2 regions of the Pseudomonas sp. AC070 genome follow, and region 2 is predicted to be linked to the other one. Evidence: riboswitches for the same ligand, from Rfam matches in the RefSeq annotation. Region 2 holds a riboswitch; the other holds the start of a gene.
The links. A riboswitch is a leader RNA that binds a small molecule or an ion and turns the genes downstream of it on or off. The one in region 2 is predicted to bind cobalamin.
Positions count from the first base shown of each region.

Region 1 (8,667 bases), 2.0 Mb from region 2:
GCGATGCTTTTCGAATGCAGGAGCATCGCGGCTAAAGCCGCTCCAACAGGGTGTTTTATAGCCCGCACAAGCTGCGTAATTGTTCGGTATCCAAATGCTGTTCCACCAAATCCGCCAGGCGCTCTAAATCACGCTCGCGCAGGGCGTGGTAGTCGACCGTTTGCACGTCTTGCAGTCCAGCCCAGCCCAGCACGGCGCTGCATGCCGCTGGACTTTCGAACAGGCCGTGCAAGTACGTGCCGAGAATCTGTCCATCGTCGCTGCGGGCGCCGTCGCAGCGGCCGTCGTCGAGCTGCACGGCGAACTGTTCCAAGGCCGGCCCGGTGCTGATGCCGGCGTGAATTTCATAGCCGCTGATGGCCGCGCCATCGAGGCACAAGTGGCCGTTTACGTTGCGCAGCTGTTTGTGTTCGGCCAACACCGTTTCGAAGTCGAGCAGCCGCAGTCCCGCGCTCGATCCGGCGGCACCTTCGATACCGGCCGGGTCGTGGATCTGTTGGCCGAGCATCTGGAAGCCGCCGCAAACGCCAAGCACCTTGCCGCCGTAGCGCAGGTGTTTGTGCAAGGCGCTTTCCCAGCCGTTCGCCCGCAGCACGGCGAGGTCGCCACGGGTGCTTTTCGAGCCGGGCAGAATAATTAGGTCGGCCGGCGGAATCGGCTGGCCGGGGGCGATAAATTGCAGGTCTACCTGGGGGTGCAGGCGCAGCGGGTCGAAGTCGGTGTGGTTGCTGATGCGCGGCAGCACCGGCACTACCACTTTGAGCACCTGCTCGGCTTTGGCGATTTGCCGGGTGTCGACGGCGTCTTCAGCTTCCAGGTGCAAATCGGTGAGGTACGGCAGCACGCCCAGCACCGGTTTGCCGGTGCGTTGTTCCAGCCAGTCGAGGCCCGGTTGCAGCAGGCTGAGGGCGCCGCGAAAGCGGTTGATGACGAAGCCTTTGACCCGCGCTTGCTCGCTTTCAGAGAGCAGTTCCAACGTGCCGACCAAATGGGCGAACACGCCGCCGCGATCGATGTCGGCGATCAGAATCACCGGGCAATCCACCGCCTCGGCAAAGCCCATATTGGCGATGTCGCCCGCGCGCAAGTTGATTTCCGCAGGCGACCCCGCGCCCTCGACCATCACCACCGAATAGGCGCTACTCAATCGTTGGTGCGATTGCAACACGGCCTGCATGGCAACCTTTTTGTAGTCGTGGTACTGGGCCGCTTCCATGCTGGTGACGGCGCGGCCATGAATGATGACTTGCGCGCCGGTGTCGCTGTTGGGTTTGAGCAGCACCGGGTTCATGTCGGTGTGTGCCGGCAAACCACAGGCTTGCGCCTGCACCGCCTGGGCGCGGCCGATTTCGCCGCCATCGACCGTTACCGCGCTGTTGAGCGCCATGTTCTGTGGTTTGAACGGCGCCACGTTCACGCCTTGGCGATGCAGCCAGCGGCACAGCGCCGCCACCAACGTGCTTTTGCCGGCGTCGGACGTAGTGCCCTGCACCATTAAGGTCGCGCCCTGCATCATCAAGGTCGTGCCCGTTGCGTTATTCATAGGTGCGCCACGCGTGGAAAACCTCGGTCAGTTTTAGCCAGTCAGCCTCTTCAGCCGGCAGGCCGATGCGCAGGCTGCTGTGAGCCGGAAACAGCCGCAGCAGCACGCCGCGCCGGGCAAAAAAATCGTGAATCTTGGCGGCTTGTTCGCCTTGCCACCATTGAAACAGTGCAGTGCCGCCGCTGGGTTGCAGACCGTTAACCGTCATCAGTTCGGCAAGCCGCTGACTGGCGTGCAGCGCGCGCTCACGCTGGCGCTGTTGGCTGGCCTGATCGGCGAAACACTGGCGGGCCACCGCGCGGGTTGGGCCGTTAATGGTCCAGGGGCCCAGGCGATCGGCCAGGGCTTGTAGCAGCGCTGGCACGGCCAGCACGCAGCCCAGTCGAGCACCGGCCAGGCCGAAAAATTTTCCAAATGAGCGCAGCACGATCAGGCCGTCACGCGGACACTCGGCCGCCAGGCTGTGTTGCGGGGTGATGTCGATAAAGGCTTCGTCCACCACCAGCCACCCGCCCCGCTCCGCCAGGTTCGCGTGCCAGCTCACGAGCTGTTCGCGCGGGCACAGGCGGCCGGTGGGGTTGTTGGGGTTGACCACCACGAGCACGTCTAGCTCATGGAGCTGCGCGGCGACGTCGGCCTCGGTCAATTCGCGAACATCGTGCCCGGCTTCGCGCCAGGCGTGGGCATGTTCGGCGTAGCACGGCGACAGCACGCCCACTCGACTGCGCCCACGCAAACGTGGCAGTAGTTGAATGGCAGCTTGTGAACCGGCCACCGGCAGCAGTTGCTCCACGCCGTAATACGCGCAGGCAGCGGCGGTTAAGCCGTCGTCATCTTCGGGCAGCCGCGCCCAGGCGCTGACGGGAATCTCGGCCAGGGGAAACGGCCACGGCGCGATGCCGGTGGACAGGTCCAGCCAGTCTTCGACGGCAATGCCGTAGTCACGCGCGGCCTGTTGCAGTCGGCCGCCGTGGAGCAGGCCGCCATGGAGCAGGCCGGCGCTGATGGGCTTAGGCAAACAGGCGCCCTCCGAGCAGCAACACCAGCAGCCACAGCAAAACCCCGCGCCGCACCAACCGCACGGCGCGCTCAATGGTGTCGGCATCCGGCGCCGGACCTTCGCCCAAGGGTGGGCGTTCACGCAGGGCGCCGTGGTACATGGCCGGTCGCCCCAGCGCTACGCCCAGCGCACCAGCGCCCGCCGCCATCACTGGGCCGGCGTTCGGGCTGTACCAGGTGAAGCCCTGCCGCCACCAGCAGCGCAAGGCCAGGCGCGTGTTGCCGAGCAGCGCGTAGGTAAGCGCCACCAGCCGCGCGGGAATCAGATTGAGCACGTCGTCGATGCGCGCCGCCGCCCAGCCGAAACGCTCGAAGCGCGGGTTGCGGTAGCCCCACATGGCGTCCAGCGTGTTGCTCAGGCGGTACAACACCACGCCGGGCGCGCCCAGCAGCACGAACCAGAACAAGGCCGCGAACACCGCATCGCTGCCGTTTTCCAATACCGATTCGGTGGCCGCCAACGCCACGCCGTGCTCATCGAGGGCCGAGGTGTCGCGGCTGACGATATAGCCCACCCGCTCGCGGGCTTTGGCCAAATCACCGTCGCGCAGCGCCTGAACAATCGGCTGCGCATGTTCGGTCAGGCTTTGCATGCCCAGGGCCAGGTACAGCGCGGCGATGTCCACCAGCCAGCCGATGTAGGGCAGCAGGCTCAGCAGCCAGGCGGCGACGGTCAGCGGCAGCACGGCAAGCACCCAGGCGGTCACGCCATGGCTGCGCCAGCCGCGCCCGACGTCGTCAGCGTTTTCGCTAAAGGCGCGGTTGAAGCGCTGTTCAAGCGCGTTGGCCAGACGACCAAAGCCCACCAGCGGATGCCAGCGCTTGGGTTCGCCGAAACAGACGTCCAGCGCCACTCCGGCGACGCTGAGCAAGGCGATGCTCATTGCGCCTCCGGCCAGGTGTCGGTGAATAGCAGTTCGCTGAGCGGTCGCGGCGTCGCCCAACCTTCCTGTTGCAGCATCGGCGCTTCATAGAATTCCGGCACCGGGCCCACGCACAGCACGGCAACCGGCTTGGCGCCAGCAGGCAGGTGCAGTAATTCGGCCAACGCTTGCGGCTCGAACATCGACACCCAGCCCACGCCCAGCCCTTCAGCGCGCGCTGCCAGCCAGAAATTCTGGATCGCGCAGGACACCGAGGCCAGGTCCATTTCTGGCAATGTGCGCCGGCCAAATACATGGGCCTCACGGCCATCGCCGAGGGCGACCACCAGCAGCTCGGCGCAGTCGCGAATGCCCTCGACTTTCAGGCGCATAAATTCATCGGCGCGCTGTTCCAGCGCCTCGGCAGTGCGCACCCGCTCTTCTTCCACCAGCGCATGAATGGCATGGCGCAGCTCGGAACGGGTAATGCGGATAAACCGCCACGGCTGCATCAGGCCGACGCTCGGGGCGTGGTGCGCCGCTTCGAGCAAGCGCGCCAGCACCTCGGGCGCCACTTCGCCGCTGCTGAAGTGGCGCATGTCGCGGCGCTCGGCAATGGCGCGGTACACGGCCGCGCGCTCAGCGGCGCTGTAGGCGTGGTCCGTCATGCCAGTTGCTCGTCGCTCTGCTGAACGTGGGCGATAGCAGGCGCCGCGCCGGGCAGAAACAGTGCCGCCGCGGCGGCCGGGTTGGACGGCATATACAAGTGAATGTACGAAGCCGTCAGCCGGCCGATGCGGTACACCGCCTCGCTGGTGCGTTTGTAGGTCGGGCACACGCCACGGGCCAGCGGCTCCAGGGCGCAGTGCAGTTCGGAGTAGTGATAGGTATGGCCGCGCACGCGGCCTTCGGGCAGTTCGATTTCCTGCAAGGCCAGCGCTTTGAGCTTTTTATGCATCTGAGCATTGCCAGGCAACAGGCCCAACAGTTCGCCGCTGGCGCCGTCTTTGTCGGTCAGCGCGTCAAGCAGATACAACATGCCGCCGCATTCGGCGTGCAGCGGTTTGCCGGCAGCGTGGTGGGCATGAATGGCGGCGCGCATGGCCTGGTTGGCTTGCAGCGGTTGCAGGTGCAATTCCGGATAACCACCGGGCAAATACAGGCTATCGACCTCGGGCAACGCGCTGTCGCGCAACGGCGAGAATTCGATCAGCTCGGCACCCAGCTCGCGCAGCAGGTCGAGGTTGGCTTGGTAGAGGAAGGCGAACGAGGTGTCGCGCGCCACGCCGATGCGCACGCCGTTGAGCAACGGCGCAATATGCCGCGCCGTGGGCGGCGGCGCGAAGTGCACCGGCGCCGGCAGCGTGGTGTCGGCGCTGGCGGCCAGGGCGTCGGCGGCGGCGTCCAGACGGGCGTCCAAGTCTTCCAGCTCTTCGGCTTGCACCAGGCCCAGGTGCCGGCTCGGCAGTTCAATCGCGGCGCTGCGCGGCAAGGCGCCGTACCACTTGATGGCAGGCGGCAGGCAGTCGCGCAGAATTTCACCGTGGCGGGCGCTGCCGGTGCGGTTGGCGAGCACGCCGGAGAACGGCAGGTCGGCCTGGTACGTGGCCATGCCGTGAGCCATGGCGCCGAAGGTTTGCGCCATGCCGGAACCGTCAATCAGGGCCAGCACCGGCACGCCGAAGTGACGGGCCAGGTCGGCCGCCGATGGCGTGCCGTCGAACAGGCCCATGACGCCTTCAATCAGAATCAGATCAGCCTCGGCGGCGGCTTCCCAGAGCAGGCGGCGGCTTTCCGCTTCGCCGACCATCCACAAATCCAGCTGGTACACCGGCGCACCGCTGGCGCGGGCGAGAATCATGGGGTCGAGAAAATCCGGCCCGCATTTGAATACCCGCACCCGTTTGCCTTGGCGTGTGTGCAAGCGCGCCAGGGCGGCGGTGACGGTGGTTTTGCCCTGGCCGGACGCCGGTGCGGCGATCAACAGCGCCGGGCATGCGTGGCTCTGCATCAGAACTCCACCCCGGCCTGGGCTTTGACGCCGGATTTGAACGCGTGCTTGACCATTGCCATTTCGGTCACGGTGTCGGCCGCTTCAATGAGCGCAGGCGGCGCGCCACGGCCGGTGGCGACCACGTGCTGAAATTCCGGGCGGCCGCCGATATCGGCGAGCACGGTGTCGAGGTCGAGGTAGTTGTGTTTCAGGGCGATATTCAGCTCATCCAGCACCACCAGGCCGATGGCCGGGTCGTTGAGCATGTCTTTGGCCACGGCCCAGGCAGCGACTGCTTTGTCGATGTCGCGCTGGCGGTCCTGGGTGTCCCAGGTGTAGCCCTCGCCCATCACGTGGTAGCTGACTTCTTCGGGGAAGCGGCGGAAGAAACGTTCTTCGCCGGTACTGGCCGCGCCTTTAATGAACTGCACCACGCCCACTTTCATGCCATGGCCCAAGGCCCGCGCCACCATGCCAAAGGCCGAACTGCTTTTGCCTTTGCCATTGCCGGTGTGCACCAGCAGCAGGCCGTATTCGTTCTGCGCCTGGGCGATTTTCTCGTCGATAAGGGCTTTTTTGCGGGCCATGCGCGCCTTGTGGCGGGCGTCGCGTTCTGCGGATTCGCTCATTGCGGTCTCAGCTCTTCAACATCAATTGTCCAGGCCATGAAACCCAGCGCGCGGCAGTGGTTTTTCATTGGCGTGGTTGAGGCTAGCGGAGAACGGCAGACGCAGGGATTGCAGGCAATCACCCGACGCCAGACAAAGCCCTCCGCAATGCCGTGGTACTGCGACAGGCCGGTCTCCGGGCTAATGAGCGCGGCCAGTGATGGCCAACAGAACAGCGCGCCTTCCCGTGTTCAACACAGTGGCTAGTGCGGTGTTCAGCTCAATTACCGTTGCGGGGGCAGCGTCGGCTTGTGCCGTTTCTTTTGTACGCGCAACACGTGCAAAACAAGCGGGACCGACTTCCCTGTTTCACCGCCAAATGGCGGCACCTGAAGCGAGGGTGGCAGGTTAGAGGGTTGCAGGTTGAGCGTCAATTCGGCGGGGGGCGCCAACTCGGCGCACTTCTGTATAGGGGAAACCCCTACAAAGCGTGTAGGGGGTGCCCCGATTTTTCGGTTATGCGCGGCTGCCTATAGTTCGCCCACCTTGAACCTGGTCGGGAATTTGCCGTGTTGGCCTATAGCGCGCTGTACCTTGGAGTTGTCATCAGCCTTGTTGGCCTGGGCGTGTCCATGCCGTGGTTGGCCGGTGCCGGTCTTGCCGTTACTGCATTGGCCGGCGTGTTTGTTAGGCCGAGCAAGGCGCCCGTGGCCGAGCCGGTTTACGTTGAAGAAACCGCGCCGACCCTGGACAACCAACCGCTGCTCACTGCGCTGTTGCCCACCTGGAACGACAACCTTGGCCAGGTGCGCCAACTGCTGGGCAGTAACGTCAGCGCCCTCTTCGACCGCTTCGCCAGCCTGGTCGACCGCCTGCAACAAACCCTCAACCGCTCCGAAAGCGTGCTCGGCAACAACGGCATCGGCGACAGCCTGCGCACCGCCAACGCGCGCCTCGACGAAGTGACCAGCGCCTTTCACGCCGCCAGCGACAACCGCAAGCAACTGCTCGCCACCGTCGGCCACCTGAACAGCTACGCCAGCGAATTGCAGAGCATGTCCAAGCACGTGCAGGACATCGCCAGCCAAACCAACCTGCTCGCCCTTAACGCCGCCATCGAAGCGGCGCGTGCCGGCGAGTACGGCCGCGGCTTCTCGGTAGTGGCCGATGAGGTGCGCAAGCTGTCCAGCCTGTCGGCCGAAACCGGCCAGCGCATGGTCGAGAAAGTCGGCGAAATCAACAAAGCCATCCAGTCCACCGTTGGCGCGGCCGATCAGCTGTCGACCAGCGAAGAAAGCAACCTGCGTTACCTCGATCAGGTGGCCGGCGAAATCATGCAGGGCCTGTCGGCCAACCTCGACGAGCTGACCCACAGCTCGCTCGAACTGCAACAGGACACCCGCGTCACCCAGGGCGACATTCAGGAAATCGTCGTCAGCCTGCAGTTTCAGGACCGCTCCGACCAGATGCTCGACCACTTGCAAAGCGACATGCAGCGCTTGCAAAGCGCGCTGCAAAACCAGGACCCGATCATCAGCGACCCGCAGCGCTGGCTGCGTGAACTGCGCAGCCAATTCACCACCGACGAAGAACGCGGCGGCCGCCGTGCAGCCGGCAAAAGCCGCGCTGCGCAAGACGACATCACCTTTTTCTAACGCCTTTTCCTTGCCCTGACGGAGCCCTGCCCCATGGCCAAAACCATTTTGATCGTCGATGACTCATCGTCCATGCGCCAACTGGTGAAAATGACCCTCACCGGCGCCGGCCACCAAGTGATTGAGGCCGTCGACGGCCGCGATGCGCTGGCCAAGCTGACCGGGCAAAAGGTCAACCTGATCATCAGCGACGTGAACATGCCCAATCTCGACGGCATCGGCCTGGTCAAGGCACTCAAGGCGCGGCCGGAATACAAGTTCACCCCCATCGTCATGCTGACCACCGAAAGCGAGCAAAACAAAAAGGCCGAAGGCCAGGCAGCGGGTGCGCGCGCCTGGATCGTCAAACCGTTCCAGCCGGCGCAGTTGTTGTCGGCCGTCGACAAGTTGGCCAGCTGACATGTTTCAGCTCAGCCACCCTGCCCCCGGCCAGTTGGCCATTGCCGGCAGCCTGACCATTTATGAAGTGAGTCAGGCCCACACCGAGCTCGCCGCCGTGCTCAACAGCGACACGCACGTGCCGGCCTGGCGCCTGGACCTGAGCGAGGTGGAAGAACTCGACACCGCCGGCGTGCAGCTGTTGCTGGCCTTGCACAAGTCGCTGCAACAGCTGGGCATCGTGTTGGAAACCTGCAACCCGGCCGCCGCCGTACTCGAGCTGCTCGCCCTGTTGCGCCTCTCTCATTTGCTGCCGTTGTCGGCAGCCCAGGCCTGAGGGCCACCCCATGCTGAACGGCGAACAGTGGACGCAACTGCTGCTGGGCTTTATCGAAGAAGCGAGCGAGCTGACCAAGCAGGCCGAGGAATACCTGCTGCAACTGGACCAGTCGCCCACTGACGAAGAGGCCCTGAGCGGCCTGTTCCGCGCCATGCACACCATCAAAGGTTCGGCGGGTTTGTTCTCGCTGACGCCGTTGGTGGGCTTTACCCATCACCTGGAAAACCT
Region 1 covers NZ_OZ409871.1:2,549,637-2,558,303, reverse strand. The annotation lists gene ACZZ0Q_RS11445 (cobyric acid synthase) at 56-1,516, opposite strand; gene cobD (threonine-phosphate decarboxylase CobD) at 1,536-2,561, opposite strand; gene cbiB (adenosylcobinamide-phosphate synthase CbiB) at 2,554-3,486, opposite strand; gene bluB (5,6-dimethylbenzimidazole synthase) at 3,483-4,133, opposite strand; gene ACZZ0Q_RS11425 (cobyrinate a,c-diamide synthase) at 4,130-5,476, opposite strand; gene cobO (cob(I)yrinic acid a,c-diamide adenosyltransferase) at 5,476-6,087, opposite strand; cobalamin riboswitch at 6,237-6,474, opposite strand; gene ACZZ0Q_RS11415 (methyl-accepting chemotaxis protein) at 6,699-7,721, shown strand; gene ACZZ0Q_RS11410 (response regulator) at 7,755-8,120, shown strand; gene ACZZ0Q_RS11405 (STAS domain-containing protein) at 8,122-8,436, shown strand; gene ACZZ0Q_RS11400 (chemotaxis protein CheA) at 8,447-8,667, shown strand, end outside.
Region 1: linked by a shared signal. The riboswitch ahead of cobO (cob(I)yrinic acid a,c-diamide adenosyltransferase) and the one ahead of ACZZ0Q_RS20285 (TonB-dependent receptor domain-containing protein) in region 2 are both predicted to bind cobalamin.

Region 2 (8,667 bases):
TCAGGTCGATATTCACCGAGCGAAATTGTAAGGTCCACGCCGCTTCAACAATGGCGCGGGTCTGCTCGAAGCTTTGCAGGCGGTTGACGGCTTGCTGTACCTGAGGATCGAGGTCTTGAACGCCCAGGCTCACGCGGTTGAAGCCCAGCTCGCGGAGCAGGCCCATGGTCGACCAGTCGGCTTCGCGCGGGTCGATCTCGATGCCGTAGTCGCCGCTGTCGCCGTCGAGCAGGGTGAAGTTTTCGCGCAGGTGCTGCATCAATTCGCGCAGCTCGGTGTGGCCAAGAAAGGTTGGCGTGCCGCCGCCAAAATGCAGTTGCTCAACCACCTGGCGGCGGTCGAGTTGACTGGCGACGCGGCTGATTTCTTCATGCAGGCGCTGCAAATACGGCACCGCGCGGCCACGGTCTTTGGTGATCACCTTGTTACAGCCGCAGTAGTAGCAAATGTTGGCGCAGAACGGCACGTGCACATACACCGACAACGGCCGCAACGCCGCGCGGCTTTCGCTCAGGGCATGCACCAAGGCGTTGCCGGCGACGTTCTCGTTGAATTGCAGGGCGGTGGGGTATGAGGTGTAGCGAGGACCGGGGCGGTCGTAACGGCGAATCAGGTCAGCATCCCAATGAATGGCGTCGAGCATGGCGGCGGTCCGGTGCAGTGCGTGGGCGGCCAGTCTAGGAAGCTGCGACAAAGCGGATCTTGACTTGACGCAACCCGACGGAAAATCCCTACAGGAGAGCCGACGTCTGACATGCACCAATACGGCGCATCCTCAGCGCTGCGGCCGGCTCGACGCAGCACCTTTCGGAGGAAAGTACGTACGTCCCATCTAGAAAAGCGACATTCATCTGGCGGAATGCGTCATTGCGCCATCAATCGGCCAGTAGCGGCGCCTTTCGGTCCTGTTATTGCAATAAGCGCACGCTAGACAAAGCACTGCCCTTTGTCATTTGCGAGCACCGACATGCACCTTAAAAGTCACGAGATGGCCCTCAGCGGCCGCGAAAAGCGTTGGCTGCCCTGGTGGGGCACGCACAACAAATGGGCCTTGCGCTGGGCCAGCCTGATCAACCGCAACCAGGCGGCGCGACTGGAAAAAACCTTCACGGGCATGGCCAACACGCGCGCGCAATTGTTGCTCGGCTGGACGCAGCAACATTGGCAGCAACTGCATCAGGTAGCAGCAACGTTGGGCGAGCAATGGCCACGCGTGGATGCCGCCCAGTTGCAGCGAATTGCCGAGCCGATGCGTGAAGTGTCGGAGTTGTTTGTGGTGGGCGCCGACGGCACGGTGCTCGCCTCCACCCATGCGCCGCGAATGGGGCAACGCCACGACGCCAAGGCGCTGGCCGCCGGTCTTCGCGCGCCGTTTCTGCTCGGGCCTTACAAAGATCAAGTCACCGCCACGCTCGGCGCCACCACGTCGCGCTTCCATGACTCCGTGACGCTGATGTTTCACCAGCCGCTGATCGTCGCCGGCAAAACCGTCGCCTGCCTGTGCGCGCGCATTCCCAACGATGTGATGAGCGACCTGATCCAACGCGAAGCCGGCCACGTGTACCGCGACTCCGGCGACAACTACCTATTTATGATCAAGTCGGTGTATGACCCGGCCATCGCGCCCGGCACCGCGCTGTCCCGCTCACGCTTTGAAGACAGCACGTTCAGCGCCGGCGAGAACCTCAAGGATGGCGTGCACACGCCCTTCGGCACCGTGCGCGTTACCCAACACACCGAATTCGAATTGCGCTTTACCGACCCCGCCACCCAGGAGTTGCACCCCGGCGTACGCGAAACCATGCGCTGCGGCAGCAACCTGTTCGTCCTCTATCCCGGCTACCCGGACTACCGCCGCGTGCCGGTAGTCGGCGCCGGTCTGACCCTCAACCTGCCGGGCTCGCCCGATACGTGGGGGATGATGTGCGAGGGCGACTTGGAAGAGGTGTATCGCCCGCGCAGCCTGAGTTACACCTTGCTCAAAGCGCTGCTGCTGAATGTCGGGGTCGCCGCCGCGTTGCTGTACGGCGCCCACGCCGGCCTGGGCTGGCAAGGTGAACATTTGCCTTGGGCGCTGTTTGGCGTGAGCGCGCTGGTGTTGTTCAATTTCTGGTACTTCAGCCTGCGTCCGCGCAGCCAGAAATTGCAGGCGCTGTGCGACTTCTTTCTGGACACCGCCGAGTGTGGCGCGCCGCTGAGCAACCGCTTCAGCGCAAACCAGTTGCAAGCCGATGAAACCGGCTCGCTGGCGGGCTGGGTCAATAGCTTCGTCGACAAAATGGACGACACCATGCAGAGCATCGTTTCTGCCGGTAGCGCGTTGCACCACACCAGCGCCGCGCTCAACCAGACCTCCAGCACCGTCAGCCTGTGCGCGAACCAGCAGAACAGCGCCGCCCAAGCGACCGCCGAAGCTACCCAAGGGGTTAGTCACAGCATCAGCGCCATGACTGAGCACATCCTGGGCAGCGAACATGCTTCGCAACAAGCGCTGCAACTGGCCAAGGAAGGCGCCAGCGTGGTGCAGCAAACCACCGAACAAATCAGCCGCCTGGCCAGCCTGGTCAGCGATGCCACCCGCACCATCGAAGGCCTGAGCCAACACACGGTGGCGGTGCAGAGCATCAGCGAAACCATTCGCGGCATCGCCGAGCAGACCAACCTGCTGGCGCTCAACGCCGCCATTGAAGCCGCGCGGGCCGGCGAGTCGGGACGTGGCTTTGCCGTGGTCGCCGAGGAAGTGCGCAACCTCGCCCAGCGCACCGCCGAGGCCACGCACGCCATCGCCCAGAGCCTGCACAGCATGCGTCAGCAAGCCGTGCAGGCCGTCGGCTCGATGCAGCAATGCCAAACCAGCGTTGGCACCAGCGTTGACCAAGCCACGCAGGCGAACCATGCGTTGCAGCGCATTCACCAGGAAGTAGCCGGCATGCAGACGCAGATCGGCGAAATCAGCCGCGCCATGCAATCGCAGCGCGACCAGGCGCAAGCCGCCAATCTGCAAGCGCAAACCATCAGCTCGGGCGCCGGCCAAAGCGCCGAGGCCGCGAACCAAACCCAGCTCGCCGCCCGTGCTCTGGAGCGGTTGGTGCTCGACCTGCACAAAGCCGCCAGCCGGCTTGGCCAGGCAGAGCCGAGCGCATAACCGGTACGTCGCAAGCAAGACTGAAGCCTCTCCCACCGATCCCCCGCCGCTTGACCCACCCCGCCGCCACCGCTACGGTGCGCGGCGTTTGTCCACGCAGGTGCGTCCGGCTCACACGAGCCCGGCGTTAAACGGGAAGCCGGTGCGCTCCATAGGAGCCATCCCGGCGCTGCCCCCGCAACGGTAATCGACCGCAGCCACGCTGCATGCCCGATCGACACACCACTGGGTTTGTACCTGGGAAGGTGATCGCGGCAGGAAAGGATGCCCTTTCAGTCGAGAGCCCGGAGACCGGCCTGCATGGAATCGACTGGTGTTGCGGAGGGCAGCACCATCAAGCGCAGGCGCCTTCACGCGCCACGCTTGCCATGCCCTCCTCAAAAATCTTTTGAGGAATACTCCATGAAGTACCGACATCTCGCCCTGCCCGCGTTGCTGCTGCCCGTTGTAGTGCAGGCGCAAAGCAACGACCAGGCGCTGAAGCTGCAAGATACCGTCATCACCTCCGGCCGCAGCGCCGAGCCGTTAGACCAGGCCACCGCGGCGGCCACGGTGTTCACCCGCACCGATATCGAACGCTTGCAGCCCCGCTCCATTACCGACCTGCTCACCCGCGTGCCCGGCATGCAGCTGGTGCAAAACGGCGGGCGCGGCAGCAACACCTCACTGTTTATTCGCGGCAGCAGCAACACTCAAAGCCTGATTCTGGTGGACGGCCAACGCATCGGTTCGGCCTCCGATGGCGGCGCCAGTTTGCAGTTTCTAAGCCTTGAACAAATCGAACGCATCGAGGTGGTGCGCGGCTCGCGCTCGGCCTTGTATGGCAGCGATGCCATTGGCGGCGTGGTGCAGATTTTTACCCGTCGTGGCGACAGCGGCCTGCAACCGCGCCTGGCCGTCAGCGCTGGAAGTCAGCAAAGCTGGCAGCGCAGCCTGGGCCTCAGTGGCGGCGATGAACAGACGCGTTTCAGCCTCAACGGCAGCCTCGACGAAACGGTCGGCAGCGACCGCACCGGCCAGTCGTACGATGCCGACAGCGACCACGACGCCTACCGCAACAAAGCCCTGAGCTTCAACCTTAGTCACCAATTCAACGAGCGCGTCGAAGGCGGCGTCAGCCTGCTCGACCAGCGCGGCCGCAACGAGTACGACAACCCCTTCGGCCGCTTCGACATGAGCACCTTTCTCAGCTATCCACAGCAGCCCTACACCGACTTCACCCTCAGCAGCGGCAGCGGTTTTGTCGACGCGCAGTTCAATGACCTCTGGAGCAGCCGCTGGGAAGCCGGCCACAGCGAAAGCCGGCAGAAAAGCCAGGACAAACTCAGCGACGAAGTCAGCGTGTTCAACACCTACCGCGATTCGGTTTCGTGGCTGAACACCCTGCAACTGGGCGATCAAAACACTGTGCTCGCCGGGGTGGATTTTTATCAGGACGAGTTGCACAGCAGCACCGAATACAACCAGCAAACCCGCTGGAACCAGGCGGCGTTCGTACAGCATCGCTTTCAAGGCAACGGGTTCGCCACCGAGCTGGGCGTGCGCCACGACAAGAATGAACAGTTCGGCAGCGAGAACACCTGGAACGGCGCGCTGACCGTGCCGGTGGGCGACAGCACCTCGGTGATCGCCTCGTACAGCGAAGGCTTTCGCGCGCCGACTTACAACGAGCTGTACTGGCCGGATGACGGCAACGGCTATGTCGGCAATCCGGGCCTGTCACCCGAGCACTCGAAAACCTACGAACTGCAACTGCGCGGCGAGCACCTGGCCACGCGCTGGAGCCTGGCCGCTTACCGTAACGACGTGCGTGACCTGATCAGCACCGAGCTCTGCGACCCGGCGACGTTTTTGTACTGCGCGGTGAACCTCAACACCGCGCGCTTACAAGGCGTGGAGTTGACGCTGGAGCGAGACGTGGTCGGCTGGCAAGCCTCCGCCAACGCCACCTGGCTCGACGCCCGCGACCGCGAAACCGGCCACGCCCTGCCGCGCCGGGCCAAACGCACGCTGAACCTGGACCTCGACCGCCGCTTCGGCGCGCTGAGCGTGGGCGCCAATTGGCAAGCCGTGAGCGGCAGCTACGACGATGTGGGTAATACGCGGGAATTGCCCGGATACGGGCTGCTGGGACTGCGCAGCAGTTGGCAGGCGACCGGCGAGCTGGCGCTGAATTTCAGTGTCGATAACGTGCTGGATAACGACTACAGCCGGGCGCTGTACAACCATGACGGCGAATACCACGGGTATCGCGAGGATGGGCGTACGGCGACAGTTGGGTTTGTGTGGACGCCGGCGATTTAGGTGGTTGCAGGAATCGCGGCTGAAGCCGCTCCCACAGTTTTATAAACCGCGCGCGCGTCCCCTGTGGGAGCGGCTTTAGCCGCGATGCTTTTTTGCATAAGCGGCCAAAGAGTTGCGTAAAGACCACAATTCTGGATCCCCGCATGCGCGAGGATGACGGGGGAAATGACATAAACCTTCGTCATCCTCGCGCAGGCGGCGGTCCGACGATTCGGGATCCAGAATTTCGAGCCGAGCGCGTTATAAAATCGGTTGCTGTAAGAGCGGCTGGGCAGCATTTCCGCTCAGCCACAACGCTCAACGCATCCCCGCCAACGCCTCACAAAGCCGCTCAGTCGCCACAAGCATCTGCAAACTCGGCCGTTCAATGCCTTTATCGGGCAGCACCAGCAACTGCTGACGCTGCACCGCCTTGAGCTGTGGCCAGCGCGCCCAGCTTTCTAATTGCGCCTGATCGCCGCCGACAATCACATGGGGATCACGCTGCAGCACCGCTTCGACGCTCACCTGCGGCGCTGGCAGCGCCACGTCGGCAAATACGTTTTTCGCCCCGCATACGCCCAGCGCATCACTGATGATCTGCGCCCCCACCGTGTACAGCGGCGAATTCCACACCTGATAGAACACCGGCAGCGGCTCACCACGCCGGTAGCGCTGTTGCAGCGATGCCAGGCGCTGGCGAAATGCATCGGCGCGCTCGCGGCCGTTTTCAGCGAGCCCTACCCGCTCGCCAATCGCCTGAAACTGCTCGGCCAGTTGCGACAAGGTGTGGGGCTGGGCCTCGAACAGCGGAATGCCGAAGCCGATCAGTTGTTGGCGTTGCGCGGCGCTGATGCTGTCGGGCCAGAGCAGTAGCAAGTCAGGCTTCAGCGTCAGCAGCCTTTCCATTTCCAGTTGGCCGTAGCGGCCCACCGAGGGCAGCGCGGCCAGAGCCGCCGGGCGTTCACCACCGTCGAGTACGCCAACCAGCAAATCGGCGGCATCCAGTTCGAGCATGATTTCGCTAAGCGATGGCGCCAGGCTCACCACCCGCGGTTGCGCCGCTGCCGACCAGGTCAGCGCGCACAGCAGGCAGGCGAGCAGGAGGCGCATCAGCTGAGTTGGCGAGGGATACGGTAGAGCGCCAGCAGTACCACGCTGGCCAGCGCGAGAAGGATCAGCGGAATGGCTTCCAGGCCGGTAAACACGGCGATGGCGGCAATCCAGGCGGGCAGGCCTGCGCCGAGAAAGGCCAGACGACGGCGAGCGGCGAGGTCCAGCCAGGCGGCGGGTTCTTGCGGGGTGTCGAGGGCTTGTTCGGTGGCGATCAGGCCGCGTTTGTAGGCGCTGAATAACGGCAGGCTGACGAACAGGGAAGCCAGGCCACCGATAAACAGCGGCATGGCCAGCACCGACACGGTTTTATCGGCGCCGAACAGCAGGTTGACGATAAACACCGGCGCCAAGGTGAGCGCCAGTTGCCGCCACCACAGCAGGTCGAGCCGCTTGCGCACCTCGTTGCGGGTCACAGGCTTTCCTCGGCCTCGCCTTGGTGTTGGTTGCCCAACAGGTGCCCCAGTTTGCCGGCCTTGGTCGCGAGGTAGTACTTGTTGTGCGGGTTGTGTTCGATTTGCAGCGGTTTGCGCTCAGCCACCGGGATGCCCATGTCGGCCAGCGCTTTGAGTTTGCGCGGGTTGTTGGTCATCAGTTTCAGCGAGGTGATGCCTAAGTGATTGAGCATCGGCAGGCAAATCGAATAGTCGCGCTGGTCAGCGCCAAAACCCAGACGCTCGTTGGCTTCGACGGTATCTGCGCCGCCATCTTGCAATTCGTAGGCGCGGATTTTGTTCATCAGGCCAATGCCACGGCCTTCCTGGCGTAGGTACAGGAGCACGCCACGGCCTTCTTTGGCGATGGCGGCCAATGCCGCTTCCAGTTGAAAACCGCAGTCGCAGCGCAGGCTGAACAGGGCATCACCGGTCAAGCATTCGGAGTGCAGACGGCCCAGCACGGGCGCGCCGTCAGCGACATCGCCGAGGGTCAGCGCGACGTGTTCACGGCCGGTGCCTTCTTCAAGAAAGCCATGCATGGTGAAGACAGCAAATGGCGTGGGCAGTTGGGAGGCGGCGACGAAGACGACAGACACCGTATGCTCCTAATAAGGAAATGGCGGAAATTTCGCACGGGGGCGGCATTGTAGCAGCAGGCTTTGCGCGTCGGTCAGCCTGAATTGCTGGCTATAAAGATCAAAGTGGTTGATCGATATAGCCTCATTGCAACCAATCGACCACCACGCGCGTGGCCGCCGCCAGCGTTTCGTTACGCGGGCTTGCGTCCTTGGTGTTTTGCGTCAGGTACAGCGTCAGCACAACCGGTGCTTTGCCGGGTGGCCACAGCACAGCCACATCGTTGGTGGTGCCGTAGTCGCCGGTGCCGGTTTTATCGCCAACCTGCCAATTCGCCGGTACGCCAGCGCGGATACGCGTGGCCCCCGTGGTGTTGCCCCGCAGCCAGGTTTGCAGTTGCTGGCGCTGCGAATCCGGCAAGGCGTCACCGACCACCAGACGTTGCAGGCTGTGGGCCATGGCCAGCGGCGTAGTGGTGTCGCGCAGATCGCCGGGAATGGCGCTGTTCAATTCGGTTTCCCAGCGTTCCAGGCGGAAGTGGTGATCGCCAATGGAGCGAGCAAAGGTGGTCAGCCCTTCCGGGCCGTCGAGCAATTTCATCAGCAGGTTGGCGGCGCTGTTGTCGCTGTACTGCACGGTAGCGGCGCACAGTTCGGCGACGGTCATGCCGTCTTGCACGTGCTTTTCGCTGACCGGCGAGTACGAGACCAAGTCGCTTTTGCGGTAGGTGATTCGCTGGTCCAACAGCCCTGGCGTTAACACGCTGCGCTGCAAAATGGCGCCCGCGAGCATGGCCTTGAAGGTGCTGCACAAGGGGAATAGTTCGTCGCCCCGGTAACTGAGCACCTCGCCGTTGCCGGTGTTCAGCGCCACCACACCCAGGCGGCCAGCGAAGGTGGTTTCCAGCTGTTTGAGGCGTTGCACCGCATCGCTCGACTCAGCGGCCCAGGCGGGCAATAGCGGCAATGCAGCGGCGGCGAGGAGAAAAGTGCGGCGTTTCAAGAGAAGCGTCATAGGCCTAGTTTTTCGATTCCAGAATCAACACGCCCTGCTCTTCGCGCCAGCGCACGCGGTTGAGAAAGCTCATACCGAGCAGCGCTTCGGTGGGGGCTG
Region 2 covers NZ_OZ409871.1:4,530,397-4,539,063, forward strand. The annotation lists gene hemN (oxygen-independent coproporphyrinogen III oxidase) at 1-643, opposite strand, end outside; gene ACZZ0Q_RS20280 (methyl-accepting chemotaxis protein) at 2,447-3,145, shown strand; cobalamin riboswitch at 3,227-3,459, shown strand; gene ACZZ0Q_RS20285 (TonB-dependent receptor domain-containing protein) at 3,548-5,449, shown strand; gene ACZZ0Q_RS20290 (cobalamin-binding protein) at 5,747-6,544, opposite strand; gene ACZZ0Q_RS20295 (MFS transporter) at 6,541-6,957, opposite strand; gene ribA (GTP cyclohydrolase II) at 6,954-7,574, opposite strand; gene bla (class A beta-lactamase) at 7,699-8,568, opposite strand; gene ACZZ0Q_RS20310 (retropepsin-like aspartic protease family protein) at 8,573-8,667, opposite strand, start outside.